DNA from 3 places in the Streptomyces sp. NPDC045968 genome. Region 3 is predicted to be linked to each of the others. Evidence: riboswitches for the same ligand, from Rfam matches in the RefSeq annotation. Region 3 holds a riboswitch; each other region holds the start of a gene.
What was found. Region 3 has a riboswitch for cyclic di-AMP ahead of AC07FA_RS12840 (M23 family metallopeptidase). Riboswitches for the same ligand answer to the same signal wherever they lie in the genome.
Positions count from the first base shown of each region.

Region 1: another riboswitch for cyclic di-AMP. It lies ahead of AC07FA_RS26155 (transglycosylase family protein); the one in region 3 lies ahead of AC07FA_RS12840 (M23 family metallopeptidase).
Region 2: another riboswitch for cyclic di-AMP. It lies ahead of AC07FA_RS08110 (M23 family metallopeptidase); the one in region 3 lies ahead of AC07FA_RS12840 (M23 family metallopeptidase).

Region 1 covers NZ_JBWKLF010000009.1:302,638-312,735, forward strand. Annotated here, with positions in the region: gene AC07FA_RS26145 (cytochrome P450 family protein) at 1-166, shown strand, start outside; gene AC07FA_RS26150 (transglycosylase family protein) at 272-1,282, shown strand; cyclic di-AMP (ydaO/yuaA leader) riboswitch at 1,573-1,744, shown strand; gene AC07FA_RS26155 (transglycosylase family protein) at 1,748-2,455, shown strand; gene eno (phosphopyruvate hydratase) at 2,806-4,086, shown strand; gene AC07FA_RS26165 (FtsB family cell division protein) at 4,189-4,659, shown strand; gene AC07FA_RS26170 (DUF501 domain-containing protein) at 4,792-5,322, shown strand; gene AC07FA_RS26175 (Ppx/GppA phosphatase family protein) at 5,375-6,316, shown strand; gene AC07FA_RS26180 (NAD(P)/FAD-dependent oxidoreductase) at 6,744-8,129, shown strand; gene AC07FA_RS26185 (class I SAM-dependent methyltransferase) at 8,410-9,711, shown strand; gene AC07FA_RS26190 (ABC transporter permease) at 9,781-10,098, opposite strand, start outside.
Region 2 covers NZ_JBWKLF010000002.1:548,679-558,776, reverse strand. Annotated here, with positions in the region: gene AC07FA_RS08130 (aspartate aminotransferase family protein) at 1-1,362, shown strand, start outside; gene AC07FA_RS08125 (helix-turn-helix domain-containing protein) at 1,428-2,036, shown strand; gene AC07FA_RS08120 (DUF6126 family protein) at 2,063-2,236, shown strand; gene AC07FA_RS08115 (tyrosine-protein phosphatase) at 2,250-3,062, opposite strand; cyclic di-AMP (ydaO/yuaA leader) riboswitch at 3,613-3,771, shown strand; gene AC07FA_RS08110 (M23 family metallopeptidase) at 3,776-4,744, shown strand; gene AC07FA_RS08105 (SGNH/GDSL hydrolase family protein) at 4,931-5,785, shown strand; gene AC07FA_RS08100 (STM4011 family radical SAM protein) at 5,771-6,652, opposite strand; gene AC07FA_RS08095 (STM4012 family radical SAM protein) at 6,661-8,034, opposite strand; gene AC07FA_RS08090 (STM4013/SEN3800 family hydrolase) at 8,031-8,843, opposite strand; gene AC07FA_RS08085 (STM4014 family protein) at 8,878-10,011, opposite strand; gene AC07FA_RS08080 (STM4015 family protein) at 10,018-10,098, opposite strand, start outside.
Region 3 covers NZ_JBWKLF010000003.1:690,113-700,210, forward strand. Annotated here, with positions in the region: gene AC07FA_RS12805 (transposase) at 1-1,304, shown strand, start outside; gene AC07FA_RS12810 (ice-binding family protein) at 1,701-1,901, shown strand; gene AC07FA_RS12815 (hypothetical protein) at 2,032-2,283, opposite strand; gene AC07FA_RS12820 (FAD-binding oxidoreductase) at 2,376-3,758, opposite strand; gene AC07FA_RS12825 (sulfite oxidase) at 4,007-5,149, shown strand; tRNA gene AC07FA_RS12830 (tRNA-Met) at 5,260-5,333, shown strand; gene AC07FA_RS12835 (PP2C family protein-serine/threonine phosphatase) at 5,602-6,771, shown strand; cyclic di-AMP (ydaO/yuaA leader) riboswitch at 7,056-7,209, shown strand; gene AC07FA_RS12840 (M23 family metallopeptidase) at 7,221-8,264, shown strand; gene AC07FA_RS12845 (aldo/keto reductase) at 8,408-9,352, shown strand; gene AC07FA_RS12850 (PrsW family intramembrane metalloprotease) at 9,358-10,098, opposite strand, start outside.

The DNA of each region.
Region 1 (10,098 bases), on a different contig from region 3:
CGCGCTGGCAACCCTGCTGAGGCGCCTTCCTGACCTGCGCCTTGCGGCGGAACCTGACGATTTGCGGTGGCGCGGCGGCCTCATCATGCGCGGACTGCGCACGCTTCCGGTGGAGTTCGCGCCCGGCCCGCCGGCCGCGCAAGGTGACACTCCGTCAACTCTGTGACTTTCACGTGATCTCCGCTGCATCGACTTGTGACACACGTTCGAGTGCCGCTAGGTTCACCGTTCACCACAGCAGTCACATGTCAGTCACACGGAAGGCAATCCCATGGGCTCCGCGAACGGCAGACACCGCCGCCCTCGCCAGGCACCCGCCATCGTCGTCGCCGCAGGCGTGACGGGATCGGCCATCGCCATCCCGCTGCTCGGTGCGACCGGTGCGCACGCCGCCGACGCCTCGACCTGGGACCGGGTCGCCGAGTGCGAGAGCGGCGGCATGTGGAGTGCGGACCTGGGCAACGGCTACTACGGCGGCCTGCAGTTCTCCCAGGACACCTGGTCGGCGTACGGCGGCTCGGCGTACGCGCCCCGCGCCGACCTCGCCAGCCGCTCGCAGCAGATAGCCGTCGCGGAGAAGGTCCTGGAGGACAAGGGTCCGCAGGCGTGGCCGAGCTGCGCGGTGATCTCCGGGCTCGCGCTGGACGGGTCCCTCCCGGGCGTCGACCCGGGCGGCGTGCCCTCCGCCGAACCGTTGGACCCGCTGTTCCCGTCGGACGAAGCGACGGACGAGGCGGCGGGCGAGGCGGCGGACGAAGCCACGGACGAAGCGAACAAGAGCGGCGAGAGCGACAAGGCGGGCGAGTCGGGCAAGTCCGGCGACATGACCGGGCCTGTCGAGTCCGACAAGAACGGCGCGACCGGCGAGTCGGCCGGGTCCGAGGACTCCGGCGCGACGGCCCCGCCCTCCACCACGCCGTCCCCCGAGGCGTCCGACGCCCCGGCCGACGCGGACCAGGGCGGCGGCAAGCACCGAGGCGCGCCGGCGCCCGAGGCGAGCCAGGACGTCGACCCGGGCAGCGGGCGCGACTCCGGCCGGCACGCCTCGCGCGGTGACGGCGAGGCGCGCGACGGGGGTGCGGCGAGCCTGGACGGCGACTACACCGTCCGGCCCGGAGACAATCTCTGGGCGATTGCTGACGCACAGAAGGTTCCCGGCGGCTGGACCGAGCTGTACGAGGCCAACAAGGGCGAGCTGGGCTCCGACCCGGACCTCATCCTCCCCGGGCAGAGCCTCGATCTGGGGCTGTCGGACAGCGCGGAGAGCTCCGCGCTCAACTGATCAAATTCGGGAAAACGCCCCAAAATCGAGGGCAGTTCAGAGGCCTATGTCCACTTATGCGTAAGTGAGACATGGGTCTCTTTGCTTCAACTGGCGTGCCACGGCCGGGTGGTGCGCCTGCGCCCCCTCTGGCCTGCGGAAACGTTTGATCGCCCAGAGCAAGTAAGACCCGAATGGCCGGTATGTCCCTCTTTGAAAGTGGGGGTTGCCTATGTTTACGGTCGGAACCGCTCGCACCGCGGGCCCCGTCGACCGTCACGCCGAATCCTGCCGTCGGTCGAAGGGAACAGACGCGTAAAGCGCCGTAGGCAGGAGCGGGGGACCCAGGTAAGCGCCGGGCCCGGTCGTCGAAGGACGACTGAGGACCGGCTTGGGGTGAAGTCGCGCGCTAGGACGTGCGACCGGGCAACTCACTTGGCCCGAACCCGACAGCTCACCTCGTAGGCGTCGGTGAGGAGAAGCTCCATGCTGTTTTCCAGCAAGGCCAAGCACCGCCGCCCGTCCAAGGCCGTCCGTGTCGCCACGCTCGCCGGTGTCGCCGGTGCCGCTGTGGCCGTCCCGCTGATGGGCGCGACCGGCGCCTCCGCCGCCTCCGTCGCCACGTGGGACGCCGTGGCCCAGTGCGAGTCCGGTGGCAACTGGTCCATCAACACCGGTAACGGCTACTACGGCGGTCTGCAGTTCTCGCAGTCCAGCTGGGCCGCCGCCGGCGGTACGCAGTACGCGTCCCGCGCCGACCTGGCCACCAAGTCGCAGCAGATCGCCACGGCCGAGAAGCTTCTCGACATGCAGGGCCCGGGCGCCTGGGCCTGCGCCGGTGCCGGCAACCTGACCAACGACGGTGTGGACCCGGGTGTCGACACCGGCTCCGCGCAGAGCGGCGGCGCCGAGCAGCAGGCCCAGCCGGAGCGCCAGGCCGAGCAGCCGGCCACGCGCAGCGAGCAGCGCACCGCCCCGAAGACCGAGGCGCCGAAGACCGTCACCACCCCCACCGGCGAGAAGGTCGAGAAGGGTGACGGCGAGTACAAGGTGAAGACCGGCGACACCCTCAGCAAGATCGCCGCGAAGCAGCACGTCAAGGGCGGCTGGGAGAAGCTGTTCGAGCTGAACGACGACATCGTCAAGGACGCCGACCTGATCTTCCCGGGCCAGCAGCTCCACCTGACGAAGTAGTACCTGGGACTCTCCTCCCCCTCGGGAGGGTGTCCGGCGGCATCCCTCCCGCTCTGCTCCCCGACCCGGCGCGCTCTCCCCCGTGCGCGCCGGGTCGGGGTCGTTTCGAACGCGAGCGCACCGCCGAACGGGTCCGGCTCGCACGGTCCCGGCGCCGTTGATCGTTCAAGTGTTGTAGTTACTGGCCAGTAAATTTCTGGAGCTTTGCCCGTGAATGCATACCCTTGGGTCCTTTTTCGTCCCAGGGGACGGGCGCCCGGCTGGCCGATGGGGTCCGGCCGGATAGGCTCGTGCCGCAAGGCCACAGTGACCCTGCACAACCAGTGTCATATCCCAGAAGGAGATGCCTCGTGCCGTCCATCGACGTCGTCGTAGCCAGGGAAATCCTCGACTCCCGGGGTAACCCCACGGTCGAGGTCGAGGTTGGCCTCGACGACGGCAGCACGGGACGTGCTGCTGTTCCGTCCGGCGCCTCCACCGGTGCGTTCGAGGCCATTGAGCTTCGCGACGGAGACCCCAACCGCTACATGGGCAAGGGCGTGGAGAAGGCCGTCCTCGCCGTCATCGAGCAGATCGGCCCGGAGCTCGTCGGGTACGACGCCACCGAGCAGCGCCTCATCGACCAGGCGATGTTCGACCTGGACGCCACCGAGAACAAGGGCTCGCTCGGCGCCAACGCCATCCTCGGCGTCTCGCTGGCCGTGGCGCACGCCGCCTCCGAGGCCTCCGACCTGCCGCTCTTCCGCTACCTCGGCGGCCCGAACGCGCACCTGCTGCCCGTTCCGATGATGAACATCCTGAACGGCGGCTCGCACGCCGACTCCAACGTGGACATCCAGGAGTTCATGATCGCGCCGATCGGCGCCGAGTCCTTCTCCGAGGCCCTGCGCTGGGGCGCGGAGGTCTACCACACGCTGAAGAAGGTCCTCAAGACCAAGGGCCTGTCCACCGGTCTCGGTGACGAGGGCGGCTTCGCCCCGAACCTGGAGTCCAACCGCGCCGCCCTGGACCTCATCGTCGAGGCCATCAAGGAAGCCGGTTACGTCCCGGGCCGCGACATCGGCCTCGCGCTCGACGTCGCCGCGTCCGAGTTCTACAAGGACGGCGTGTACGAGTTCGAGGGCAAGTCCCGCTCGGCCGCCGAGATGACCGAGTACTACGAGGAGCTCGTCTCCGCGTACCCGCTGGTCTCCATCGAGGACCCGCTGTACGAGGACGACTGGGCCGGCTGGAAGGTCATCACCGAGAAGATCGGCTCCAAGGTGCAGATCGTCGGTGACGACCTCTTCGTCACCAACCCGGAGCGCCTGGCCCGTGGCATCGAGGAGGGCTCCGCGAACGCCCTGCTCGTCAAGGTCAACCAGATCGGTTCGCTGACCGAGACCCTGGACGCCGTCGAGATGGCCCAGCGCAACGGCTTCAAGTGCATGATGTCGCACCGCTCCGGCGAGACCGAGGACGTCACCATCGCCGACCTCGCCGTCGCCGTGAACTGTGGTCAGATCAAGACCGGCGCCCCGGCCCGCTCGGACCGTGTCGCCAAGTACAACCAGCTGCTGCGCATCGAGGAGATCCTCGACGACGCGGCGGTGTACGCGGGCCGTTCGGCGTTCCCCCGCTTCAAGGGCTGATCACCGGCCCCTCGCGGCCGAAGTCACCAGCCTCCGTCCGTCCCCGCACTCGGTCCCGTACCGTGTGCGGGGACGGACGTGCGTAACGGGGAGGCGTGAGACATGGCCGGGAAGGACCGCGACCGGTTCTCCACCGCGACCAGGCTGCGACTGCTCGGTGAGCAGACCGCGGCCCGCGTCTACCGGTCCCAGAACCGGCGCCAGGCCCGCCGCTCGCGGCTCACCGGCCGCGCCGCGTTCCTCGCCCTGGTCGTCTGCTCCCTCGTGGTCGCGCTCGCGTACCCGATGCGGCAGTACGTCTCCCAGCGCGACGAGATCGCCGACCAGGAGCGCCTGTCGCAGGAGGCTCGACAGCGGACCGAGGAGCTGCGCGACGAGAAGGCGCGGCTCAAGGACGACGCGTACATCCGGCGGCTGGCCCGTGAGCACCTTCATTACGTACGTCCGGGGGAGACCGGTTACACCGTGATCGATCCGGAAGCGGCCGAGGACCGCCGCGGGGAGCCGGGCACGACGGACCGCCCCTGGCACTCGAACCTCTGGGACGGCGTGGACAAGGCCGACCGCCCCTGACCGGCGCCACACGACCGGCCCGCACCACCGGCATCACCGCATCAACCGCATCAACCGCACCACCGCATCATCAGCACCACCCGCACCACCCGCACCATCTGAGAAGCACCTTCGAGCAGAACCAAGGCAGGCATGGACACCCCCCCTCCGCAGACCGCATCCACCACGCCCACCGACGCGGACATCGGCGCGTTCGAGCAGCAGCTCGGGCGCCCGCCGCGCGGGCTGCGCGCCATCGCGCACCGCTGCCCCTGCGGCAACCCGGACGTGGTCGAGACGCAGCCCCGTCTGGAGGACGGCACGCCGTTCCCGACGACCTTCTATCTGACCTGTCCGCGTGCCGCGTCCGCGATCGGCACGCTGGAGGCCAACGGGGTCATGAAGGAGATGACCGAGCGTCTGCAGACGGACCCCGAGCTCGCCGCCGCGTACCGCGCGGCGCACGAGGACTACATCGCCCGCCGTGACGCCATCGAGGTCCTGGAGGGCTTCCCGAGCGCGGGCGGCATGCCGGACCGGGTGAAGTGCCTGCACGTCCTGGTCGGCCACTCCCTGGCGGCCGGCCCCGGGGTGAACCCGCTGGGCGACGAGGCGATCGCGATGCTGCCGGAGTGGTGGGCGAAGGGGCCGTGCGTGTCGCCGTGCGGCACCGACGGGGCCTGACAGCCCCCGCCACCCGGGGCGGAGCCCCGTAACGACCACCACAGGAGCCCGTATGACCCGCGTTGCCGCCATCGACTGCGGTACCAACTCCATCCGTCTGCTCGTCGCCGACGCCGACCCCGGTACGGGCCGGTTCACCGAGCTCGACCGCCGGATGCAGATCGTCCGCCTCGGTCAGGGCGTCGACCGGACCGGGCGGCTGGACCCCGAGGCGCTGGAGCGCACGTTCGCGGCCTGCCGCGAGTACGCCGCGGTGATCAAGGAGCTGGGGGCCGAGCGCCTGCGCTTCGTCGCCACCTCTGCCTCGCGCGACGCGGAGAACAGCGACGAGTTCGTCCGGGGCGTCCTGGACATCCTGGGCGTCGAGCCCGAGGTCATCACCGGCGACCAGGAGGCACAGCTCTCCTTCGACGGCGCCACCAAGGAGCTGACCGGGAGCGACCATCTGGCGAAGCCGTATCTCGTCGTGGACATCGGCGGCGGCTCCACCGAGTTCGTGGTCGGCGACGACGCGGTCCGCGCGGCCCGGTCCGTGGACATGGGCTGCGTACGGATGACCGAACGTCACCTGGTGCGGGACGGCGCCGTCGTGGACCCGCCCACGCCCGACCGGGTCGCCGCGATCCGCGCGGACATCGACGCCGCCCTGGACCTCGCCGAGGAGACCGTCCCGATCGCCCGGGCGGCCACGCTCGTCGGCCTGGCCGGCACGGTCACCACGGTGGCCGCGATCGCCCTGGAACTGACGGAGTACGACCCCGGGGCGATCCACCACTCCCGGGTCTCCTTCGAGCAGGTCCAGGAGATCACCGGGCGGCTGATCGGCTCCACGCACGAGGAGCGGGCCGCGATCCCCGCGATGCACCCGGGACGGGTCGATGTGATCGCCTCGGGGGCGCTGATCCTGCTCGCCGTGATGGAGCGGACCGGTGCCCGTGAGGTCGTGGTCAGCGAGCACGACATCCTGGACGGGATCGCGCTCTCCGTGGCGTAGCCGCGACCACCCCTGACGCTCGCTCAAACGCACTCCGGCCTGCACCTCTGAGCCCTTCGGAGGCGCTTGTGGGGACCCTTCGGGAGCCCGCCGCGACGAAGTTCGTGAACTTCTTCACAAGGAATTCGGTCCGGTTGGGCGCCGTTCGGCCTATCGGGGGCCGTGACGGCCGCCCGACGGCTCTCACACCGAGGGTTCGGTCAGGTTCCGCGCGTGTTGCGCGTAGGTGAACCGGAGCCGTGGTTCAGCCCCTCGGAAGGCACAAGGGCCAGCTCACAAGCGGTGAACAACGTTCTCTACGGCACCGTGGTTCCCCTCCGGTGTCATGACCTGGGTCACGTGGGCGGCGGAGTGTAGCAGAGGGGCGCGGATACCTTGTGAAGGGGCTCACGAGCAGGTGCCCCGAGGGGGGTGGATACTCGATGGCATGAGCACCACGGAGCGTCCCAGGATCCTCGTTGTAGGCGGTGGGTACGTAGGCCTGTACGCAGCTCGTCGCATTCTGAAGAAGATGCGCTACGGGGAGGCGACCGTCACGGTTGTCGACCCTCGCTCGTACATGACGTACCAGCCCTTCCTCCCCGAAGCTGCTGCCGGCAGCATCTCCCCTCGGCATGTCGTCGTCCCGCTGCGACGCGTCCTGCCGAAGGCCGAGGTGCTCACCGGTCGCGTCACGACCATTGACCAGGACCGCAAGGTCGCCACGGTCGCGCCGCTCGTCGGCGAGGCCTACGAGCTGCCCTTCGACTACCTCGTCATCGCGATGGGCGCGGTCTCCCGCACCTTCCCGATCCCCGGCCTCGCCGAGCAGGGCATCGGCATGAAGGGCATCGAGGAGTCGATCGGCCTGCGCAACCACGTCCTCGAGCAGCTGGACAAGGCTGACTCGACGACCGATGAGGACGTCCGCCGCAAGGCGCTCACGTTCGTCTTCGTGGGCGGCGGTTTCGCCGGTGCGGAGACCATCGGTGAGGTCGAGGACATGGCCCGCGACGCGGCGAAGTACTACACCAACGTGAAGCGCGAGGACATGCGCTTCATCCTCGTCGACGCCGCCGACAAGATCCTTCCCGAGGTCGGCCCGAAGCTGGGCGCGTACGGCAAGGAGCACCTCGAGGGCCGCGGTGTGGAGATCTACCTCTCCACCTCCATGGACTCGTGCGTCGACGGTCACGTCGTGCTGAAGAACGGCCTGGAGGTCGACTCCAGCACCATCGTGTGGACCGCCGGTGTGAAGCCGAACCCGGCGCTGGCCCGTTTCGGCCTGCCGCTCGGCCCGCGTGGTCACGTCGACACCTCCGAGAAGCTCCAGGTGCAGGGCACCGACTACATCTGGGCCGCGGGCGACAACGCCCAGGTTCCGGACCTGGTCGGCCGCAAGGCCGGCAACCCGAACGCCTGGTGCCCGCCGAACGCCCAGCACGCGCTGCGTCAGGCCAAGGTCCTCGGCGACAACGTCATCTCCGGGATGCGCGGCTTCCCGCAGAAGGACTACAGCCACGCCAACAAGGGTGCGGTCGCCGGTCTGGGCCTGCACAAGGGCGTCGCGATGATCGTCATGGGCAAGGTGAAGATCAAGCTCAAGGGCCGTCTCGCCTGGTACATGCACCGCGGCTACCACGGCATGGCGATGCCGACCTGGAACCGCAAGATCCGCATCTTCGCCGACTGGACGCTCGCGATGTTCCTCAAGCGCGAGGTCGTCTCGCTCGGCGCCATGGAGACGCCGCGCGAGGAGTTCTACGAGGCAGCCAAGCCGGCCCCGGCTCCGGCCGTCGCCAAGTCCGAGGGTGAGAAGGCCAAGGCCTCCTGACCAGGGCCTTACCGTTCCACGCCCGAAGGGGCCGTCCGCCATCCGTGGTGCGGGCGGCCCCTTCGGCGTATCCGGGCCCGCGCGGCTCCCGGTGCCGCCCCGGATAGGTGTGGTGTGCACGTATTTTGCCGTTCCATTGCGCGCTGGCGGGATGGCTTGCGGCCCGGGCACTGTTGACCGAGGTGTACCTCGTCACGTCCCCGAGGTGTCGCGACGTGGCTTTGGGCATGTTTGTGGAAATTTGGGCATGTTGGGAAACACCACCACGGAGGTGTGCGCCATGGCAGACGCCGCATCGCGGCTGACCGCTCTCGCCGAGGAGTTGCTGGGAGAGGCCCTACCGGTCCGTATCCGGGCCTGGGACGGCAGCGAGTCCGGACCGCCGGGCGCCCCCGTCCTCGTGATCCGCAACCGCCGTGCCCTGCGCCGGCTGCTCTGGAAGCCGGGCGAACTGGGCCTGGCCCGCGCCTGGGTGGCCGGCGAGATCGACATCGACGGAGACCTCTACGAGGTCCTGGACCGGCTGGCCGCCCTGCTCTGGGAGCGCGGCGCCGACGCGAAGGACTCCGTCCACCCCGTCCGCGACCCGAAGGTCCGCGCCTTCGCCCGCGGTCTCGTCCAGGTGGCCGGTCCCTGGCCGCCGCCCGCCCCGCCGGCCGAAGAGGTACGCCGCCGCACCGGACCGCTGCACACCAAGCGCCGCGACAAGGAGGCCATCAGCCACCACTACGACGTGGGCAATGACTTCTACGAACTGGTCCTCGGCCCGTCCATGGTCTACTCCTGCGCCTACTGGGAGAAGGACGGCACTCTGGAGGACGCCCAGCGCGACAAGCTCGACCTGGTCTGCCGCAAGCTCGGACTGAAGGAGGGCGACCGCCTCCTGGACGTCGGCTGCGGCTGGGGCTCGATGGCCATCCACGCCGCCCGTGAGTACGGCGCGCAGGTCACCGGAGTGACCCTCTCCACCGAACAGGCCGCCTACGCCCGCAAACGCATCGCCGAAGAGGGGCTGACCGACCGGATCGAGATCCGGGTCCAGGACTACCGGGACGTCAGGGACGGCCCGTACGACGCGATCTCCTCGATCGGGATGGCCGAACACGTCGGCACCGTCCGCTTCCGCGAGTACGCCGACGACCTGTACGCCCTCCTCAAGCCCGGCGGCCGGCTGCTGAACCACCAGATCGCCCGCCGCCCCGAGAAGGACGAGTCCTCCTACCGCATCGACGAGTTCATCGACGCCTACGTCTTCCCCGATGGCGAACTGGCCCCGGTCGGACGGACCGTGGCCACCCTGGAGGAGGCCGGATTCGAGGCCCGGGACGTCGAGGCGATCCGGGAGCACTACGCGCTGACCCTGCGCCGGTGGGTCACCAACCTGGAACGGCACTGGGACGCCGCCGTACGGGCCACCTCGCCCGGCCGGGCGCGGGTCTGGCGGCTCTACATGGCCGCTTCCGCGGTGTCCTTCGAGCGCAACAGGATCGGTGTCAACCAGATCCTCGCGGTCCGTCCGCAGGAGGGCGGGTCCTCCCGGATGCCGCTGCGCGCCCGCGACTGGAGGACGGCCGAGGGCTGAGCCCGCACATGACGAGGGGCCGGTCTCCGCACCCGCGGACACCGGCCCCTCGCACGTCCCCTGCGAGCGCTATTCGGTCTTGATCGCCGTCAGCATGTTCAGCTTCGCGGCGCTGCGGGCCGGCCAGAGCGAGGCCAGCACGCCCACCAGTCCTGCCAGCACCAGGAAGAGCGCGAGCCGGTCCCACGGGATGACGAGTGCGTACCCCGGGATGGACGGGGCCAGGGTCTGGCCGATCGCCCAGCCGAGGAACGTACCGAGTCCCACACCGACCAGCGCGCCGAAGACCGAGATGACCACGGCCTCCAGCCGGATCATGCGCTTCACCCGGCGCTTGTCCAGGCCGATCGCCCGCACCATGCCGATCTCCTGCTGCCGCTCGAACAC
Region 2 (10,098 bases), on a different contig from region 3:
CGGCTCCTCGCCGAACGCGGGGGAGAGCGTTACGAGCTGCACACCAGACACCTCAACCACCAGCTGCCGCGCATGCTCCGCACGATCGGCTTCGACAAGGTCTACGAACGGGCCGAGGGCGCCTACTTCTGGGACGCGGAAGGCAACGACTACCTCGACATGCTCGCCGGATTCGGGGTGATGGGACTCGGCCGGCACCACCCTGTCGTACGCAAGGCGCTGCACGACGTCCTCGACGCCTCGCTGGCCGACCTCACCCGGTTCGACTGCCAGCCGCTCCCCGGACTGCTGGCCGAGAGGCTGCTCACCCACAGTCCGCATCTGGACCGGGTGTTCTTTGGCAACAGCGGTACGGAGGCCGTCGAGACGGCACTGAAGTTCGCCCGGTACGCCACCGGGAAGCCCAGGATTCTGTACTGCGCGCACGCCTTCCACGGGCTGACGACCGGCTCCCTCTCGGTCAACGGGGAGGCCGGCTTCCGCGACGGGTTCGCCCCCCTCCTGCCGGACACCGCGATCGAGCTCGGTGACCTGGACGCCCTGCGGCGCGAGCTGAAGCGCGGCGACGTCGCGGCGCTCGTCGTCGAGCCAATCCAGGGCAAGGGAGTGCACGCCGCGCCGCCCGGCTTCCTGCGCGCCGCTCAGGAGCTGCTGCACCGGCACAAGGCGCTGCTCATCGTGGACGAGGTGCAGACGGGCCTCGGCAGGACCGGCGACTTCTACGCGTACCAGCACGAGGACGGTGTCGAGCCCGACCTGGTCTGTGTCGCCAAGGCGCTCTCCGGCGGCTATGTGCCGGTCGGGGCGACGCTCGGCAAGGACTGGATCTTCAAACGTGTCTACTCGTCCATGGACCGGGTCCTCGTCCACTCGGCGAGCTTCGGTTCCAACGCGCAGGCCATGGCGGCGGGTCTCGCCGTACTCGCGGTGATGGAGGACGAGGAGACGGTGGCGAACGCCCGCCGTACGGGCGATCTGCTGCGTGAGCGGCTGGCCGCGCTCGTCGACCGCTACGAGCTGCTGCACGAGGTGCGCGGCCGCGGCCTGATGATCGGCATCGAATTCGGCCGGCCGTCCTCACTGAAGCTCCGCAGCCGCTGGACCATGCTCCAGGCGGCCCGCAAAGGCCTCTTCGCGCAGATGGTCGTGGTGCCGCTGCTGCAGAAGCACCGGATCCTCACGCAGGTGTCCGGGGATCATCTGGAGGTGATCAAGCTGATTCCCCCGCTGGTCATCGGTGAGCCGGAGGTGGACCGGTTCGTGAGCGCCTTCACCGCGGTGATGGACGACGCGCACGGCGGGGGCGGGCTGATGTGGGACTTCGGCAGAACCCTGGTGAAACAGGCGGTCGGCAACCGCTGATCCGCAGGATGTGCCTCTGAGGCAAAAAGTTTGCCTCAGAGGAAGGATCCTGGCCCAATGGAGTCATGAATCCTCCTGACGAAGGGGCGGCCGACGAACTGCCCGGGGTCGCTCCGCGCCTGCGTGACCTGCGCCATGGCCGAGGCCTCACCCTGGAGACCGCCGCCCAGCGGGCGGGACTCTCACCCGCCCATCTCTCGCGGCTGGAAACCGGCCGCCGACAGCCCTCGCTGCCCATGCTGCTGGGTCTGGCCCGCGTCTACGGTACGACGGTTTCCGAGCTTCTGGGGGAGGCGCCGGCCCAACGTGACGCGATCGTCCGGGGCGGCCCGTTCACGGGCGCCGAGGCCGACGGCTGGATGTACCGGCAGGCCGGCGCTTCCGGCCGGGCCATGCAGGCGCTCCGCGTCCGGGTGCCGTACGGCGCACAGGGCGACCTGGTGCGCGTCCACCCCGGCGAGGAGTGGCTGTACGTGCTGGAGGGGCGGCTGAGGGTCGTCCTCGGTGAGACCGTGCACGACCTCGGACCCGGGGACAGCGCGCACTTCGACTCGCTCACCCCGCACCGGATCGCCGCCGCCGACGGCGGCGGCGCGGAGCTCCTCTTCGTCCACACACTGCTGCAGAGCCCGGCGGCCGAACTCTGTCTGGGCAGCGGACTCCACCGCCGCTGACCCCTGACACCGAAGGAAGGACTGTCATGTCCGATTCAGAGCACTACGATCCACTCAGCCCGCGGTCCCGGAAGAACTACGAAACACAGGAGCGGAAGTTCCCGCGTGGTGTCGTGATCAGGCTGGTCGCCTACCTGGTCGCTGGACACGTCTTCGCGGCCTTCCTCTACCTGCTGTTCGAGGTGGCGGGCAAGGGCTGAGGCCGACGGGTGGTCACGCCGCCTCGGTGAGGCGTTCCCGCAGCCGGTCACGGGTCTCGGGGGAGAGCTTCAGCCCCTCGGTGAGGTAGCGCTCGGTGCCGCCCCAGGTCTCCTCGATCGTGCTGAAGGCGGCCGCCAGATAGTCGGCGCGCGCGCCGAAGAGCGGGTTGAGGAGCTCCATGACCTCGTCGGACATACCGACCGCGGAGGTGTCGCTGCGCTGCACCTTGTACCGGCGGTGGGCGTCGTTGGACATCAGGTAGTCCGCCTCGATCGCCTCGCGCTCCACGCCGACGGCGAGCAGCGACACGGCTATGGACAGCCCCGCGCGGTCCTTGCCCGCGGCGCAGTGCATCAGGGCGGGGACGCTGTCCTCGGCCAGGGCGTGCAGCACCCGGCTGTGCTCTCCGGTGCGCTCCTTGATGATCGCGCGGTACGAGGCGATCATGCGGTCCGCCCCCTTGCCGTCCGCGAGGATCGAGCGCAGCTGCTGGATGTTGCCATCGCGGACCAGCCGCCAGAACTCGGCACCGTCGGCCGGGTCGGAGAGCGGGATGCTGACGTTGCGCACGCCCGTCAGCTCCACGTCGTGGCCGTCGAGCTTGCGGTCGGCCGCGTTGCGGAAGTCGAAGATCGTGTGCAGCCCGAGCCCGTCGAGGAACGCCACGTCCTGCTCGGTGGCGTGCGCCAGGTGACCACTGCGGTAGAGCCGCCCGAACCGCACCCGGCGGCCGTCCGTGGTCGGCAGGCCCCCGACGTCACGGAAGTTGCGCACACCGGTGAGCTCCGTGTGCGTCGGGGGGACCTGCGGCAGCTGCTGCGTCACGGTGACTCCTGGAGTGTCTGGCGTCGGCGCTGCTCGCCGACGAGGGCACGGTCGTGACGATACGACATTGATTCCTCAGGCAATCATCTTGCCCCGGAGGCCGCCGTTCCGTGCGGCGCCGTAGCCCATCGGGCTTACGCGGTCGATGATGTGCGGAACTGTTCGAATCTGGGGGCGATGTGGACGTCGGGCATCAGGAGAGCCGAGCGGGCTCCGGGGTGATCTCGACGCGAGGGTGCTGAGGCTCCGTCGAATTCCGTGATCGAGGCATGTCCGTATTGGCGTATTTAGAGGAACATGCCCTGCTTATGGGGGAGATGGCGGTCGACGGGTGAGCGGGATCATATCCGTGACGGTGTGTGGCGGCCCGGCCGACGGGTATTCCGCGCACCGTACGGAATGCCAAGATCCGTAATCCACGGAGTGTGACGGGAAATCCGCGCCGGAATTGAATCGTGCATTCCGGTGCGTCGGGCATGGCTTGTTCCGGCCGTCCCTGCTCGCTTACGGTCACCGTCAATCCGGACGGACCGCCTAATCCTGCCGCCGCCCGGAATCCGCACCCACTCACGCGTGGCAGGAGCGGGGGACCCAGGTAAGCCGCCGGTCCGGAGGAATCCGGAACGGCTCGGGGTGAAGTCGCGCCAGCGCGACCGGGCATCTCCAGCCCGAACCCGACAGCTCACCTCGTAGGCGCCGGAGAGGAATGCCCCATGCCCGCAAAGGGTAAGCACCGTCGTACGAAGTCCAGCCCGATCACCCGTGGCATCTTCGCCGCCGGGACCGGCGGCGCCGTCCTCGCCCTTCCGCTGATCGGCGCCACCGGTGCGCACGCCGCGGAGCAGGCCGCGCCCGTCACCAAGCCCGCCGCCGCCTCGGTCGCCGCGGCGCACACCGCCCCCGCCGCGGTGTCCAAGGCCGCCCCGAAGACCTACTCCGTCGTCTCCGGCGACTATCTGTCGAAGATCGCCGCCGAGCAGAAGATCAAGGGTGGCTGGCAGAAGCTGTACGAGGACAACCGCGAGGCCGTCGGCGAGAACCCGAGCCTGATCTTCCCCGGCACCGAACTCACCCTCGGCGCCAAGGCGTCCGGCTCCGCCGAGGCCGCCCCGTCGAAGGCCGCCGCCCCGAAGGCTGCCGCTCCCAAGGCCGCCGCCCCGAAGGCCGCCCCGTCGAAGGCCGCGGCTCCGAAGGCGGAGACGTCCTCCAACTCGGCCTCCTCCGCCGCCGAGTCGGCCACCTCCACGGACACCGGCGCCTCGGAGAGCAACAGCTCCGGCTGGACGACCCCCGTGGAGAACGCCACCGTCACCACGCCGTACCGCGCCTCCGGCTCCATGTGGTCCAGTGGCTACCACACCGGCGCGGACTTCCAGGCCGCGTCCGGCACCAGCGTCCGGGCCATCGGTCCCGGCACCGTGGTCTCGGCCGGCTGGAGCGGTTCGTACGGCAACGAGGTCGTCATCAAGCACGAGGACGGCATGTACTCCCAGTACGCCCACCAGACCTCGCTGAACGTGTCGGTCGGCGACACCGTCACCGGCGGCCAGCAGATCGGCCTCTCCGGTTCCACCGGCAACTCCAGTGGTCCGCACCTCCACTTCGAGGTCCGCACCGGCCCGAGCTACGGCTCGGACGTCGACCCGATCTCGTACCTGCGTCAGCACGGCGTCTCCATCTGAGACGAGCAGCGGTGAAGAAGGGCGGTGCGCGGCGGCGCGCCGCCCTTCTTCGCGTTCTCACCGGTGCGACCGGGGCCACCACTTATTCCGGCTTTACCAAAAACTGACCGGGTGGTCTATCTCACCACCCGTCAACCCCTTATTACGGTCGCGTAGGTCACATTCGCAGGTGCAGGATGAGCGCTTGTGGCAGACGATTCGAAACTCAATCAGCGCGGTCTCCAGAACGTCATCGGCGTCAACAGCGTCATAGGGTCGTACGCGGCGATTGGCGACAGCTTCACCGAGGGCGTCGGAGATCCCGGCCCCGGCGGGACCTTCGTCGGCTGGGCGGACCGTTTCGCGGTGCTGCTGGCGGATCAGCTTCCGGTCCCCGACGACGGGACGGGCTCGCTCGCATCACGGCACGGCGGTTTCCGTTACGCCAACCTCGCCGTACGCGGACGGCTCCTCGACCAGATCGTCGAGGAACAGGTGCCGCGGGCCAAGAAGCTGGCACCCGACCTCGTGACCTTCTGCGCGGGCGGCAACGACATCATCCGGCCGGGGAGCGACCCCGACGACGTGGCCGAGCGCGTCGAGCGCGCCGTCGCCGACCTGACCGGCGCGGTCGGCACCGTCATGGTCACCACCGGTTTCGACCCCCGCCACATGCCGGTGCTGCGGCACCTCCGGGGCAAGATCGCCACGTACACCGCCCATGTGCGCTCCATCGCCGACCGCTACGACTGCCCGGTCCTCGACCTGTGGTCGCTTCGGTCCGTGCAGGACCGCCGGGCCTGGGACGACGACCGGCTGCACCTCTCGCCCGAGGGACACACCAGGGTCGCGCTCCGTGCCGCCCAGGTGCTCGGCATCGACGTGCCGGCCGACCCCGACCAGGCATGGCCGCCGCAGGCCCTGCGCCGCCCGCTCGACGTCCGGCGCGACGACATCCACTGGGCCCGTGAGCATCTGGTCCCGTGGATCGGACGGCGGCTGCGCGGCGAATCCTCCGGGGACCACGTCGAGGCCAAGCGCCCGGATCTACTGCCGCTCTAGAACCCGCTCCGGCCCGGTGAGAGCGCGCCGGGCCGGTATCCGCTCCAGCACGCCGCCCGCGAAGACGTCGTACAACGGCAGCGTCTCCAGGTGCACATAGCCGATATGGCAGTCGCAGACGGCGAGGGGACAGCCGCGCGGGCCCAGGGCCCGGCGGTAGCTCCCGTCGTAGAGGTTGCCGAGCTCCGCACGGACGAAATGGCACCGGCGCACCGTGCCCTCGCCGTCCACGGAGATGACCGACTCACCGGTCCGGCAGGGCAGCCCGGCCGAGGTGTGGGGGTGCCGGCTGTACGGGAACAGGGGGTCCAGAGCCGTCCAGTGGTCCGCCTCCTCGTCCGTATAGGTGTGCCCCTCGGCGGCGTTGACCCAGAGATAGACCTCGTCGGGCAGCGCGGCCCGCAGCCGCCGCGCCTCGTCGAGGTGATCGTCGAGTCCGACGATGCCGACGCTGTGCCGGACACCCAGTTCAGCGAGGTCGCGGCAGGTGCCGAGGAACCGGTCGTACGGAGTCTGGCCCGGGTGGTACGTGCACCACAGGGCCACCTTGCCGAGGTCGGCGTCCGCCAGCCAGCCGGTGCGGCAGCTGAGGTTGGTCTGGATGGCGACCCGGCCGATGTGCGGCAGCCGCGAGAGCTCGACCAGTGCGCGGCGGTACCAGGACCGGACCAGTCCCTCCCCCCACGGTGTGAACAGCACCGACAGGCGGTCGCCCGTCTGTGCCGCCGCCCACGCGGTGAAGCGCTCCAGGGCGGCGCGGTCGGCGCGCAGTTGCTCGGGAGTGTCGCGCCGCTTGGCGAACGGGCAGTACGGACAGGCGTAGTCGCAGGAGGCCAGCGGCCCCCGGTAGAGGATCGTCAGGTCCATGGCGGGGCTCACTTCGTCTCGTACGCGGCCATCGCGGCCCGTACGGCGGGGGAGAACAGCTCCGGACCCAGGGCGTCCGAGTGGGCCAGACCCTCCGGGGAGAGGCGCAGCCTGCCGCGGCCCGCCGCCCCGTCCAGCCAGCCGCGCGCCGCGAAGCGGTCCAGCTCCACGGGGAAGTCCTCGTACGGGTCCGTGCCGAACCGTGCGCGGTACTCCACGCGCTCCATGCCCTCCGCCTGGAGGAGGGACTGCAGCAGATGGCGCCGGCGCGCCTCGTCACCGTCGGCATACCGCCCCACCTCGGCCCGGGAGAAGTCCTCCGTCGTCGTGAAGCCGTCGATGATGCCCCGGATCTCCCGCATCTCCACCGCGTAGCCGAAGGAGTAGTGTAGGGACGAGGTGTACGAACGGGCGCCGCAGCCGAGACCGATCATCCCGTCGGTCTGGCAGGCGTGGTCGTCGGGGCCCTCGTGCGGGGCGTCGGCGCGGCGGAACATCCGCATCGACACCTGCTCGTAGCCCTCGGTGAGGAGATGGTCGCGCCCCGCCCGGTAGAGACGCAGCCGCTGTGCGTCCCAGACGGCGTCCGCCGCGGCCTCGGTCCCGGGCGGTGTTCCCGCGCCGAGACGGTCCAGGCCCGTCAGCGGGCGTACGTACAGCGGATAGAGATACAGCTCCTCGGGGCGCCAGGCCAGCGCGGAGTCCAGTGAAGCGCGCCAGGTGTCCTCGGTCTGGCCGTCGATGCCGTAGATGAGATCGATGTTGAGGACCGGGATGCGCGCCTCGCGGATGCGGCCGAGGGCCGCCTCCACATCGGCCCGGCGCTGCGGGCGGACCGCGGCGCGGGCCTCGGCGTCCACGAAGCTCTGTACCCCGATGCTCACGCGGGTGGCCCCCCGGTCGGCGAGGACCGCCAGCCGGTCCGCCGTCGCCGTGGAGGGCGAGGTCTCCACCGACAGCGGGACGGACCGCAGGTCGGCGCCCATCCGCTTCTCGGCGATGTCGCAGAGCCGCTCCAGCTCGCCCGCGGTCAGATAGGTGGGAGTACCCCCACCGAACGCCGCGGCGGCGAAACGCACCGGCCCCTCGTCGCCCAGCGCGTCGCGGACGGCGGTGGCCTGGCGGTCCAGCGCGTCGAGGTAGCGCGTCGTCAGCTCCTCCGGCGCGCCGATCCTGGTGAACAGATTGCAGAAACCGCAGCGCACCTCGCAGAACGGTATGTGGATGTACAGGGAGAGCGCGTCCTTGCGCTCCGCCGCCCACAGCTCGCTCAGCAGGGGCCGCCCGGCGGGGTGTTCGTCCAGCGGGCGGTACGCCGTCTTGTGCGGATAGGCGTAGACGTAATTCTGGTACGGCCTGACGGCGGGAGTGGTGACGGTCATCGGGCGGCCCCCGGATCGAGGAGGAAATGGGCGTAGGGCACGGTCCAGACGGCTTCGTGACCGAGGCGGTGACCGGTGTATCCGTCGTCGCCGTAGGCCGTGCCGTGGTCCGAGCAGACGATGGCGAAACACCGGCGGCGGCTGCTCGCCGCGGCGAAGAGCCGGCCGATGTGACGGTCGACGTACTCCAGGGCGGCGGCGTGGGTGTCCCGGGAGTCACCCGCGTCGGGCGTGGCGCCGTCCCGGTGGAACCAGTTGGGCTGGTGGAGGGCGGCCACGTTGACGAAGAGGAACAGCCGCTGTTCTTCGGGGAGTTCCGCGACCACCTGCTCGGCCCGGGCCACCTGCTCCTCGAACGAGGTGGGGGAGGCGACGCCGAAGGCGGGCTCCCAGTGGCTCTCCTGGAACAGGTCCGGAAGAACCGAGCCCAGGGGCCCCCGCTTGTTGAAGAACCCGACGCCCCCGATGCACACCGTGCGGTAGCCGGCACCGGCGAGTCCGGAGACCAGATCGGGGGTGTCGAAGACGAAGGTGCCGTCCGCCGTGGTCTCACTGCCCGCGAAGCGCGCCGCGAACAGCCGAGGATGAGGGCCTGGGGCGGCGGGCGTCGGAAGGAATCCGGCGAACATCGCCTGGTGGGAGGCGTAGGTGAAGCTGCCCGGCGCATGCCGCTTCTCCCAGACGCCGCCGGGCAGGTGGCGGGCCAGGTTGGGGATGCGCCCGGCCGCCGCCAGCTCCGCCGCGACATCGTGGCGCAGGGTGTCCAGGGTCACGAGCAGCAGATCGTGGCTGCCCACGATCCGGCTCATGTCGGGTTCGGCTCCCGCCCGGTACGGGTCGGGGTCAGTGGGCAGCGTCGGCACGGTGGTTCCTCGTCCGGTTCGGTACGGCGGCGACCTGCGCCGCATAGGTGTCCAGGTTCTCGGCGCCGCTGCCGGGCAGACCGGTCAGGCGGGGCAGCAGATCACCGAAGGCGTTGACCTCGCACACGGCGAAGCGCCGCCAGCCGGTGGCGGGCAGCAGATCGACGCCCACGCACAGCGTGTCGGGGAAGCAGGCGGCGGCCCGCTCGCACACGGCCAGGGCGTCGGCCCAGCTGCCGCCGGCGGCCTCGACCGCGGCCCTGACCGCGTCGAGGTCGCCGCGCTCGCCGCCGAGATGGAGGTTGGTCATGGGGGAGCGGCTGGTCCGTACGACCGCGTGCGTCGCCCGGCCCGCCACCACCACGACCCGCAGGTCGGCGGCCCGGCCGCGCTGCGACGCCTTCGGCAGCCAGCGCTCGATGTGCAGGCCGTCCGGCGCGAGTGCGTCGACGAGCGCCGCGACCTCGGACTCCGTCGTACAGCGGCGCACCCGCAGCGAGTTGAACAGGCGCCCCGCCGCGTCCCGCTCGACCGACGTGGTCGCCCGCACCCGGCCGTCGCCCGCCGTCTCCACCGCCAGCACCCCGGAGGCGGACGAGCCATGGGCGAGCTTCACGAAAGCCCGCCGTATGCCGCGCTCCCGCATCAGCGCGCGCACATCGGTCCACCCCCGCACGGCGGGCGCCCCGGGCCCGGACGTCGGGGACTCCGGTACGGGCACTCCGGCGCCGCTCAGCACGGCGTGGCACAGCCGCTTGTCGAACATCACCGCGATGTCCGCGGGGTCGTCGAGCAGGACCGCACCCGCCCCGGATGCCGCCCGGGCCACGTCCCGTACGGCCGTGGTGAACGCCGCGTACCACCGGGCGGAACCTTCCACCCTGGTCGGGTCGTCGACCCCGCGCAGCAGCCGTTCGACCTCGGCGTCCTCCCCGGGTGAGTCGATCCGGACGGTCTCTCCCGGCCGGAAGACCGTCTCGCCGCGCAGCACCGCCCGCCAGGGCACCACCCGTGGCCCGGGCAGCCCGGCGGCGCGCACGGCGTCCTGGAAGAGGGTGACGCGGCGATTCCCCGGATTCCCGACAACCGCGAACCGCGGCGCCCGCCTGCACATCTCAGCTCACTCCGCCACGGTCGTGTAGCGGCCCTCGGCACCTCGGTCGTCCCACGGCGTATTGCGCTCCGAGAGATCGACCCGCAC
Region 3 (10,098 bases):
ACACCACTGCTCTGTGGCGCATGGACCGCGACCGGGCCAAGGAGGAGGGTGGCAGCCCATGGTGGGGTGAGGTCAACGTGTATTGCTTCACCTCCGGCTTCGACCGCGCCCAGGTCGCCTGGAAGAACTGGCTGGAGTCGCTCTCCGGCCGGCGTGCCGGGCGTTCCGTGGGTTATCCCCGGTTCAAGAAGAAGGGCCGGGCGGCAGAATCGTTCTCTCTCTTTCACGACGTGAACCGGCCGATCATCCGACTGGATGGCTACCGGCGCCTGGTGATGCCGGGCCTGGGAAGCATCCGCATCCACAACACGGGCAAGCCGCTCGCGCGGCTCGTCGACCGGGGTCAGGCCGTCATCCAGTCCGTGACCGTCACCCGGGGCGGCCACCGCTGGTACGTCTCCGTGCTCGCCAAGGTGCGGCAGGACATCCCCCTGCTCTGGGAACACATCGACGACGACGGCGCGCGTACCCCGTACCTGACCCGCACTCAGGCCGACAAGGCCGCCGAACGCGTCGGCCGCGTCAAGCAGATCGGCCGCCCGACCTTGCGGCAGCGGACCGGCGGGCCTGTCAGCGTCGGCCTCGGCTCCCGCTACCTCGCCCTGTCCAGCCCCCTCCACCCGGGCGACCCCACCTCCACGCTGGTGGAACACCCGCGGCCGCTCACGGGCCACATGGCCAAGCTGACGAAGACACAGCGTGCGCTGGCCCGCACGGCCAGGGGATCGCGACGGCGGGCGAAGAGCGCAGCCCGGCTCGCCCGCGTACATCACCAGATCGCGGCCCGGCGCGCATCGTTCCTGCACGGTGTCTCCAAGAAGCTCGCCACCGGGTTCACGCATGTGGCGATCGAAGACCTCGACCTCGTCGCGCTCACCGCATCCGCCGGGGGCGCCCCCGGTAAGTCCGGCAGGAGCGTGAAGGCGAAGGCCCGGATCAACCGGCACCTCCTGGACGCCGGTCTGGGCGAGCTGCGCAGGCAACTCACCTACAAGACCGTCTGGTACGGCTCGCAGCTCGTCGTTCTGGACAGGGCCGAACAGGCCGCCTGTACCTGCGGGAAATGCGGGGAGCGAAACCCAAGCTCCGTCGCTTCCGGCAGAGGGTTCTACTGCCCGTCGTGCGGTGGCGTACTGCACCGTCACGAGAGCAGCGCCGCGAACGTCGTGTACGCGGCGCGCGGTCAGCGCACACCGGTCGCCTCCGATAGGGGGGAGACCTTAAACGCTCGCAGAGCTTCCGTAAGCCCTGGCTCCCGCAAGGGTTCCGGGCAGGCGGTGTTGAAGCGAGAAGACACCGGCTGACGCCGGTGCCACCCCCGGGGAGCGATTCCCGGGCGTCCCGTACCCGACCCGCCACGACGGTCACCCAAGATCGTGCGTAGACACAACGATCCTCGTGGACGAGGACCAGCAGGGAAGCGGCAGGCCGCCGCGCGGGCACGGGCGGGGCGATCCGTGTACTGGCAGACATGCCGACCGACGGCCGTCCGCGCACGATTGCGCGGGCGGGCTGCGGACCCCATCGAGCCGGATGGAGAACGACGGAATTCGGCGTATTGATCATTTCCACAGATCTCGCGCCACATTCTTCGACCTCAGCGAACCAGTTCGGATGAGCCGGGATTTGATTGCTTTCCCGCGTAATATGCCAGCCGCCGAATCAGGGGGTTCTGCGCGGCCGGGAATCGTCGCCGTGCAATGTGTACTGGCAGATGGGCCACGCTCGGTACCGACTCCACGTTCGTGGGCACGATCCTGGCCGACACCTCGATCACCGCCACCACGGGGGCGACCATCAATGGCCGGCTGCTGGCCGATGGGACCGTGACCCGTCCCGCGCGGGGCGAGGAGCGCCTCGCGTACGAGGCCCCGGATGCCCGGAATATGCACCGGGCTTAGCATGAGAGAGGGTCGGCACACTCTCACGTGCGACCGGCCTGGAAGGGCGACCCCGGTGTCTGACGCCGGGGTCGTTGAGCGCGACCACGCGCCGCCCCCGGGAGTGAGGCACGTCCGGTCGAGGCCCTTCTCAGTCGAGGCCCTCCGCCTTGAGGTCGTAGACCAGCAGGAGCGTCCGGTAGGACTCGTCGGGCACGTCCAGGCATGCCGTGGGGCGGTTGCTGAGCGTCGAGTTGTTGTCCAGGGCCCGTTCGCACGTGGCTCGTACCTCCGCTTCGGACTGCGCGCAGGCGGTGAGAGCCGTGAGCAGGAGCGTTGCTCCGAGTGCGGCGGTGATGGTCGTACGGGTTCGCATGGTCTCCCCGGGCGTGGTGCGTGACAAGGGAGACATTGTTGGGCAACAGGGGTGATCCGGTGGGGTGGTCGGTTCCACATGCACCCGGACGGGTCACCCCTGGGGGGACGAGCTGACGGTCACGCGGGCGGCGGTTCGATGTTCTGGTTGGCGTGGAACAGGTTGTCGGGGTCGTACGTCTTCTTGACGGCGGCGAGCCTGTCGTAGTGGCCGCGGTAGGTGGACCTGACGCGCTCCCGGCTCTCGCCCTCGCCGATGAAGTTCACGTAGGCGCCGCCCATGGATTGCGGGTGCAGCTCGTCCCAGTAGTCGACGCTCCACTGCGTGATCTCCCGCGCGTTGGCCGGGTCCGGGTCGATGCCGGCGATGACGCCCGACCAGAGGGCGTCCCGGTAGGCCCACGCGGTGTCGTCCGGGCCGACCCGGGACGCCGCCCCGTCGACCGGGTAGAGGTGCATTGTCGTCAGGTCGGTGGGAAGACTCTCCGCGTACCTGGCGTGCACATCGACGGCTTCGTCCGTGATCCGGTCGAAGAAGTCCCCGCGCCAGTACCACTGGAGGCCCTTGGGGATGAGCTGGTCGAACAGGGTCTGGAGCCCCGGGTAGGGCATCGGTGAGGTGAAGTGGAAGGCGGGCGGACCGGGTTCGTTGACGACCGTCAGGGCTTCCTCCACCCCGGCCGGGTCCCCCGTGAAGCACCACACGACCCCGCACATCTTCTGACCCTGGACCTCTTCCGGGAACGGCGGCCCCGGCGGAACGGTCAGCGACGCGAAGAAGCCGTACAGGTCGTCGGAGGCCTGCGGCATGAACTCGCGGTACCAGCGCAGCACGTCACCGATCAGGTCCAGCGGCCACACGGTGATCCCCATGCCCACCGTGTCCACCGGATGCAGCCGGAAGTCGAACGAGGTGACGACGCCGAAGTTCCCGCCGCCGCCGCGCAGCGCCCAGAACAGGTCGGGGTTCTCGTTCTCGTTCGCCGTGACGAAGCTGCCGTCCGCGAGCACCACGTCGGCGGACAGCAGATTGTCCACCGTGAGGCCGTACTTGCGGGTGAGGTAACCGTGGCCGCCGCCGAGGGTGAGCCCCCCGACGCCCGTCGTCGACATGATGCCCGCCGGGGTCGCCAGGCCGAAGCCGTGCGCCGCGTGGTCGAGGTCGCCGAGCTGCGCGCCTCCCTCGACCCGGGCCGTGCTCGTGGCCGGGTCGACCCGTACGCCGCGCATCGGGGACAGGTCGATCGTGACGGCGTCGTCGACGAGGCACAGGCCCGCGCCGCTGTGTCCGCCGCCCCGGACGGCGAGTTCGAGTCCGTTGTCACGGACGAAGTCGACCGCTGCCATGACGTCGGCCGTGTCCCGGCACCGCACGATCGCCGCGGGCCGTCTGTCGATCATCGCGTTGTAGATCGTGCGCGCCTCCCCGTAATCCGGGTCCTGCGGGCCGATGACCGGGCCGCGCAGCGCCGTCTCCATCGCTTCGAATGTCGTGCCGTCCATAGCACTCTCCTCGCCGGTGCGCGGACCGCGACGCATCCGGCCGTAGCCGCCTGCCGTCAGCCCGGCAGCAGAGGTACGCCGACGCTCCGGCACCCCCGCGAGTCACAGGCGGACCAGCACCGCGGGGCAGGTAACTCAAGCCTCCCGCCGGTCCGGAACCCGCGCAATCGGGCCGCCGCAGCGTGTGCGGGACGACACGCACCGTGCGCCGGAAGGCCCGGGCCCGGGCACGGGAGCACCATGAAGTCATGGACGGGCACGGACGCCTCGACGGCATCAGCACTCCCGGGCGCCTCGCCGGGCCGGCCGAGGGAGTCGGCCCGGAGGAGCTGGCACTCGCGGCCCGTAACCACGGACTCCCGCTGGAGGCCCTGCGCTACGAGGTCACGCCGCCCGGCCTCCACTACGTACTCGTCCATTACGACATCCCCGCCGCCCGGGCCGAGGACTGGCGGCTCTCCGTCGGCGGCCTGGTCCGCACTCCGCTGGCGCTGGACCTGGCGGCCCTGCGGTCGTTCCCCGCCGTCACGCGCCGGGTGACGATGGAGTGCGCGGGCAACGGCCGCGCCCGGCTGACGCCGAGGCCCGTGAGCCAGCCGTGGCTGGTCGAGGCGGTTGGCACGGCCGAGTGGACCGGTGTGCCCCTGCGGCTGCTGCTCGCCGAGGCCGGTGTGGAGGCGGACGCCGTCGAGGCCGTTTTCGGGGGCTCGGACCACGGGGTGGAGCGCGGGGTCGAGCAGGACTACCGGCGGAGCCTGCCCCTCGACGTGGCCGGGGGCTCCGACCCGGAGGTGCTGGTCGCGTACGGCATGAACGGAGCGCCGCTGCCGCCGCAGCACGGCTTTCCGCTGCGGCTGGTGGTGCCCGGCTGGTACGGCATGGCGTCCGTGAAGTGGCTGCGCGAGATCACCCTCACCGCGACCCCGTTCGCCGGGTTCCAGCAGGCGGTCGCCTACCGCTACCGGCAGGAGGCCGACGAGCCGGGCGAGGCGGTCACCCGTATCGCTCCCCGGGCGCTGATGATCCCGCCGGGCTTCCCCGACTTCATGTCACGGACCCGTGTCGTACGGCCCGGAGCGGTGCTGCTGGAAGGCCGCGCGTGGTCCGGGCGGGCTCCCGTCGTACGCGTCGAGGTGAGCACGGACACCTGCCTGACGTGGAGCGATGCCGTGCTCACCACGCCGGAGGGGTACGACTCCGGTACGCACGCCTGGGCGTGGCGGGGCTGGCGTGCGCACTGGGCGGCCACCCCCGGCAGCCATGTGCTCGGCGTCCGTGCCACCGACGCCACCGGCAGTACGCAGCCGGTCGTCCAGCGCTGGAACAGGGGCGGCTTCGGCAGCAACCACGTGCAACGGGTCTCCGTCCTCTGCGTACCGGAGACCGGCTGACCGCCGTCGCCCGGGAGGCGCGGGAAGCGGTCGCGCGACGAGGGCCCGTGAGGAGCGACCGCGAGGGTGGTCATGAGTCCGTCCGGGATGCCGTAGAGTTGTGTTTACGACGCGGGGTGGAGCAGCTCGGTAGCTCGCTGGGCTCATAACCCAGAGGTCGCAGGTTCAAATCCTGTCCCCGCTACTGAAGGACCGGGCCCGGTACGCACACAGCGTGCCGGGCCCGAGTCGTTTCCTGGGTCCGGCAGGCCGTGACGGCCCGCTCGGCCCATGACGCGGCGTGATGATCCCGCCCGCGCTCGCGGACAGTGCGTGACCGGGTCGTGGGAAGCGCCTCCGCGCGCTCCCCCCTTTGGCCGATGACGAGTCGCCGCGCGGCGCGGCGCCGGTCAGCCTGGATGGGGCGCGGTACCGTCCGCAACCGTAGGCGGACCCGGGCAGGAGAAACTCAGGTGGGGAAGCGCGACACAGGACGGGGCGGAGCTGTCGGGGGAGTCCGTGCCCGTCGGTTCGTCCGCGTGCTGCCCGCCCTGATGATCGCGGGCGGTGCGCTCTTCGACCTCACCACCCCGCCCACCTTCACCCCCGTCCCCCTTTTCGTGGCGGCTCCTCTGATCGCCGCACCGTTCTTCTCGCGGGCCAGTACGGTCCGGACGGGTATCGCCGCGGTTCTCGTGATGGCGGTGCTGGACCTGTACAGCCGCACGCTCAGCCAGGTGGAGCCCGTGATCGAGCTGGTCACCGTGGTCACGGCCGGGCTGCTCGCCCTGTTCGTCAACGGTGTCGTCCGGCGGGGCAACAAGCAGCTGGCGTCGGCGCGGGTCATCGCGGAGACCGCCATGCGGGCGGTGCTGCCCACGCCGGCCGACCGGATCGGCGGGCTCCACGTCGCGGCACGGTACGAGGCGGCCCAGGCGGACGAGTTCGTCGGCGGCGACCTGTTCGCCGTCGCGGACACTCCGTACGGGGTGCGGCTGGTGGTCGGGGACGTACGGGGCAAGGGCCTCGACGCCGTCGGGGCGGTGGCGGTGGTCATCGGGGCGTTCCGGGAGGCCGCGGAGCAGGAGCGTTCGCTGGAGGGCGTGGCGCAGCGCCTGGAGCGTGCGCTGGCGCGGGAGGGGACGCGGCGCGGCGGGCTCGATGCGATGGAAGGGTTCATCACCGCCGCGCTCGCGGAGATCCCGTCGGGGGCCGGCCTCGTGAGGCTGGTCAACAGGGGGCACCCGGAGCCGATCCTGCTGCACGCCGACGGAAAACTGGACGTGCTGGTGTCGGCCTCGCCCGCGCTGCCGCTCGGGATGGATCTGGGTGTGTGGCCGGACCGGTCGGAGGAGTGGCTGCTGCCCGCGGGGACGACGCTGCTGATGTTCACGGACGGCCTCTCCGAGGCGCGGGACCCGGCCGGTGTCTTCTACGATCCGGCGGACCGGTTGCGCGGGCGGATCTTCCCCGGGCCCGAGGAGCTGCTGTCCGCGCTCATCGACGACGTACGCCTGCATACGGGCGGCCGGTCCACGGACGACATGGCACTGCTCGCGGTCGGCCGGCCGGCTGAGGGGCAGCCCGAGCGCCGGAGGACCGTGAAGATCGTGGGCCGGGGGAACCGCGAACGAACGGAATGAGCCACCGGGTGACGGGCCGTCGGCGGAGGCCGCGCGTCCGGTGCTGCGGAACGGGGCCACCGTCCGTAATCGAAGGATGCCCCTCCGCATAACATTTGACACAACGTCAGAAACGGGTTGCCCCTCGATGGGTGTTCAACTCGCCCGATTGCACCCGGTTGTATCCCGGTACGTCCAGGCCAAAGTCACGAACGATCACTCGGAACAGCTTGGAATCGCACCCGTCTGTCTATTAACGTTCGATAACGCAGCGCGGTCGTCCAAGTCGTCGCAAGAGGCGGCACCGTGCGCGAGCGCCGAATTCCGCAAGGGAACCGGGGAACCACCTACATGGGGTGAATCGGGCCACCTGTGTCTCGCGAGAGGCAGAGCGGCCCGTAGGAGACCTTCCTGCTCCGAACCCGTCAGCTAACCCGGTAGGCGAGAAGGAAGGAAAGGAGTGCGCCCACGTGGCGTCCAACAAGCCTGCCCCCGAGGCCCCGTCACCCTTTGCCACCGATACTCTCGGCGGCCCGGACAGGACCTGGGAGGAATGGAATCCCACGGAGGAGTCCATCCGGCCGGTTCGCGGCAGGCATCGCGTAGCCAAGCAGCGCGGTCTCGCTCGTAGTTCCACCGTCCTCGGGGTCGGCGTCATCGCGGCCGTCGGTGCGGGTGGCATGGCCACCGCTCAGGGCAAGCCGCCGGTCTCCATCTCTCTTCCCGATTCCATCGCGGACAATCTGCCCGACGCCAAGTCCCTTCCCGGTGTCGGCTCTTTGATGTCCGGCGACACCGACGCGAAGGACACCGCCACGGTGGCCGTGTCGTCCCCGCTCACCACCGCCGGCATCACCACCGCCGAGGCCGAGCAGGGCGCGACGGACGCCGGAGAGGCGCTGCGCACCCGGATCCTCCAGCAGGCCGAGCAGCAGCAGGCCAGCGCGGACGCCGAGGCCAGGGCCGCCCAGGAGGAGGCGGCGGCCGAGAAGGCCGCAGCCGAGGCCAAGGCCCAGCAGACCGAGGCGGAGGCCAAGGCCGCCGCCGAGAAGAAGGCGGCCGAGGAAGCCGCCGAGCGCAAGGCCGAGGCCGAGCGGCTTGCCAAGCTCGCCGCGAGCTACGCCCTGCCGGTCTCCTCGTACTCGATCACCGCGACGTACGGCCAGTCCGGCTCCATGTGGTCCTCCGGCCAGCACACCGGCCTCGACTTCGCGGCACAGGCGGGCACACCGATCAAGGCCGTGCACGGCGGGACCGTCACATCGGCCGGCTGGCACACGTCGTACGGCTACCACACCGTCATCGAGCTCGACGACGGTACCGAGGTCACGTACAGCCACCAGTCCTCGATCCACGTCAGCGCGGGCCAGCGGGTCAAGACCGGCGAGACCATCGGCCGCGTCGGCGACACCGGCAACGCGAGCGGTGCGCACCTCCACCTGGAGGTCCACACCGCCGGCGGCTCGGGCATCGACCCGATGAGCTGGCTCCGCGGCAAGGGCCTGACGATCTGAGACCCGGCAGCTGAGACACCGCGTCCCGCACCCCGGACGCACCTGAACCCCGGCAGCCCTGACGCACACCCCCCGACGTCAGGGCTGCCGGTCTGCCGTCTCCTGGTGGAATAGCGCGGTCCGGGGACGGGGTTGAACCACCCATGACTTCACTCCGTACGCTCGGTTCCTCCGGCCTTCAGGTCTTCCCCCTCGCCCTCGGCGGCAATGTCTTCGGCTGGACGGCCGACGAGGCACAGTCCTTCGCCGTGCTGGACGCCTATGCCGCGGCCGGCGGCAACTTCATCGACACCGCCGATGCCTACTCGGCCTGGGCGCCGGGCAACGAGGGCGGCGAATCGGAGACCGTCGTCGGCAAGTGGCTCGCCTCGCGGGGCAACCGCTCCGACATCGTCGTCGCCACGAAGGTCGGTGCCCACCCCTCGTACAAGGGGCTCTCCGCCGCCACCATCAAGGGAGCGGCCGAGGAATCGCTGCGCCGGCTCGGCACGGACCACATCGACCTCTATTACACGCACTTCGACGACGAGACCGTCCCCGTCGAGGAGATCATCACCGCGCTCGACCAGCTGGTGAAGGACGGCAAGGTGCGCGAGATCGCCGCGTCCAACATCAGCCCCGAGCGGCTGCGGGCCTCGCTGGACTTCTCCGAGCGCGAGGGGCTGGCCCGTTACGTCGCTCTGCAGCCGCACTACAACCTCGTCTCACGCGACACCTACGAGGGCGGGCTCCAGGACACGGCCGCCGCCGCCGGTCTCGCCGCCGTCCCGTACTTCGCCCTGGCCTCGGGCTTCCTCACCGGCAAGTACCGCGCGGGCGCCACGGTCGACAGCCCGCGGGCCGACAAGGCGGGCCAGCACCTGGAGTCGGAGCGCGGACAGAAGGTGCTCGCGGCGCTCGACACGATCGCGACGGAGCGTGGCGCCGAGATCGCCACCGTCGCCCTGGCCTGGCTGGCCGCCCGTCCCACCGTGGTGGCGCCCATCGCGTCGGCCCGTACGGTCGAGCAGGTGCCCGCGCTCGTCGCGGTCGCCGGCCTCCGGCTGACCGAGCAGGAGCAGGCGGCGCTCACGGAAGCCTCCGCCTGACACGCTCACCGAGCGGGACGGCGAGGTGAGTCGTACGGGGCCTGACGGTACGGCGGCTGGTGGTACGGGCGTTGCTGGTACGGATGTTGCTGGTCCGGAGGTTCCTGGTACGGACGTTGCTGGTACGGGAGCCCGGTGGGCGGCGCCGCCGGGTTCAGGTACGGGTTGTAGCCGCCGTACCACCGGTGCGGGGCCGGGAGCGGTGCCGACGGCCGGGGCTTGAGCCGGCCCGCCGCGTACGTGAGTGCCGGGCCGGCGATCTCCCGGCGCTCCCAGAGGTGGTGCAGCAGCTCCCGCTCCCGTACGGCGAAGTCCGCGCCCGCCGCCCCGCGCCGGGCCCTTCGCCGCAGCACGGCCAGTGACGTCGCGAACGACTCGTACTCGGCCACCGACCGGGCCGCGGCCCTGGCGCCGGCCCGGCCCGGGCCGCTGTTCCAGTGGCGGGCCACGTCACGGGCCATACCGCGGGCCCGCATCGAGGAGAGCGCCGACGGTTCGGCGGGGGAGAGCCAGCCGGCCGCCGCGTACGCGGGCAGCTCGGCGGCGAGCGTGCGCAGCTCGCGCTGGCGCGACCAGATCGCCAGCCAGGTCACGAGGGCGAACGCCGGGACCATGAACGCCCCGTACACCGCGAAGAAGCCGTACCGGCCGAAGGTCGACGAGCCGTTCCACAGGGCGTGCATCCCCATGGCGAGGGCGAGTCCCAGCAGGGGGACCACGATCCGGCGGGCCCGGTGGCGCCGCGC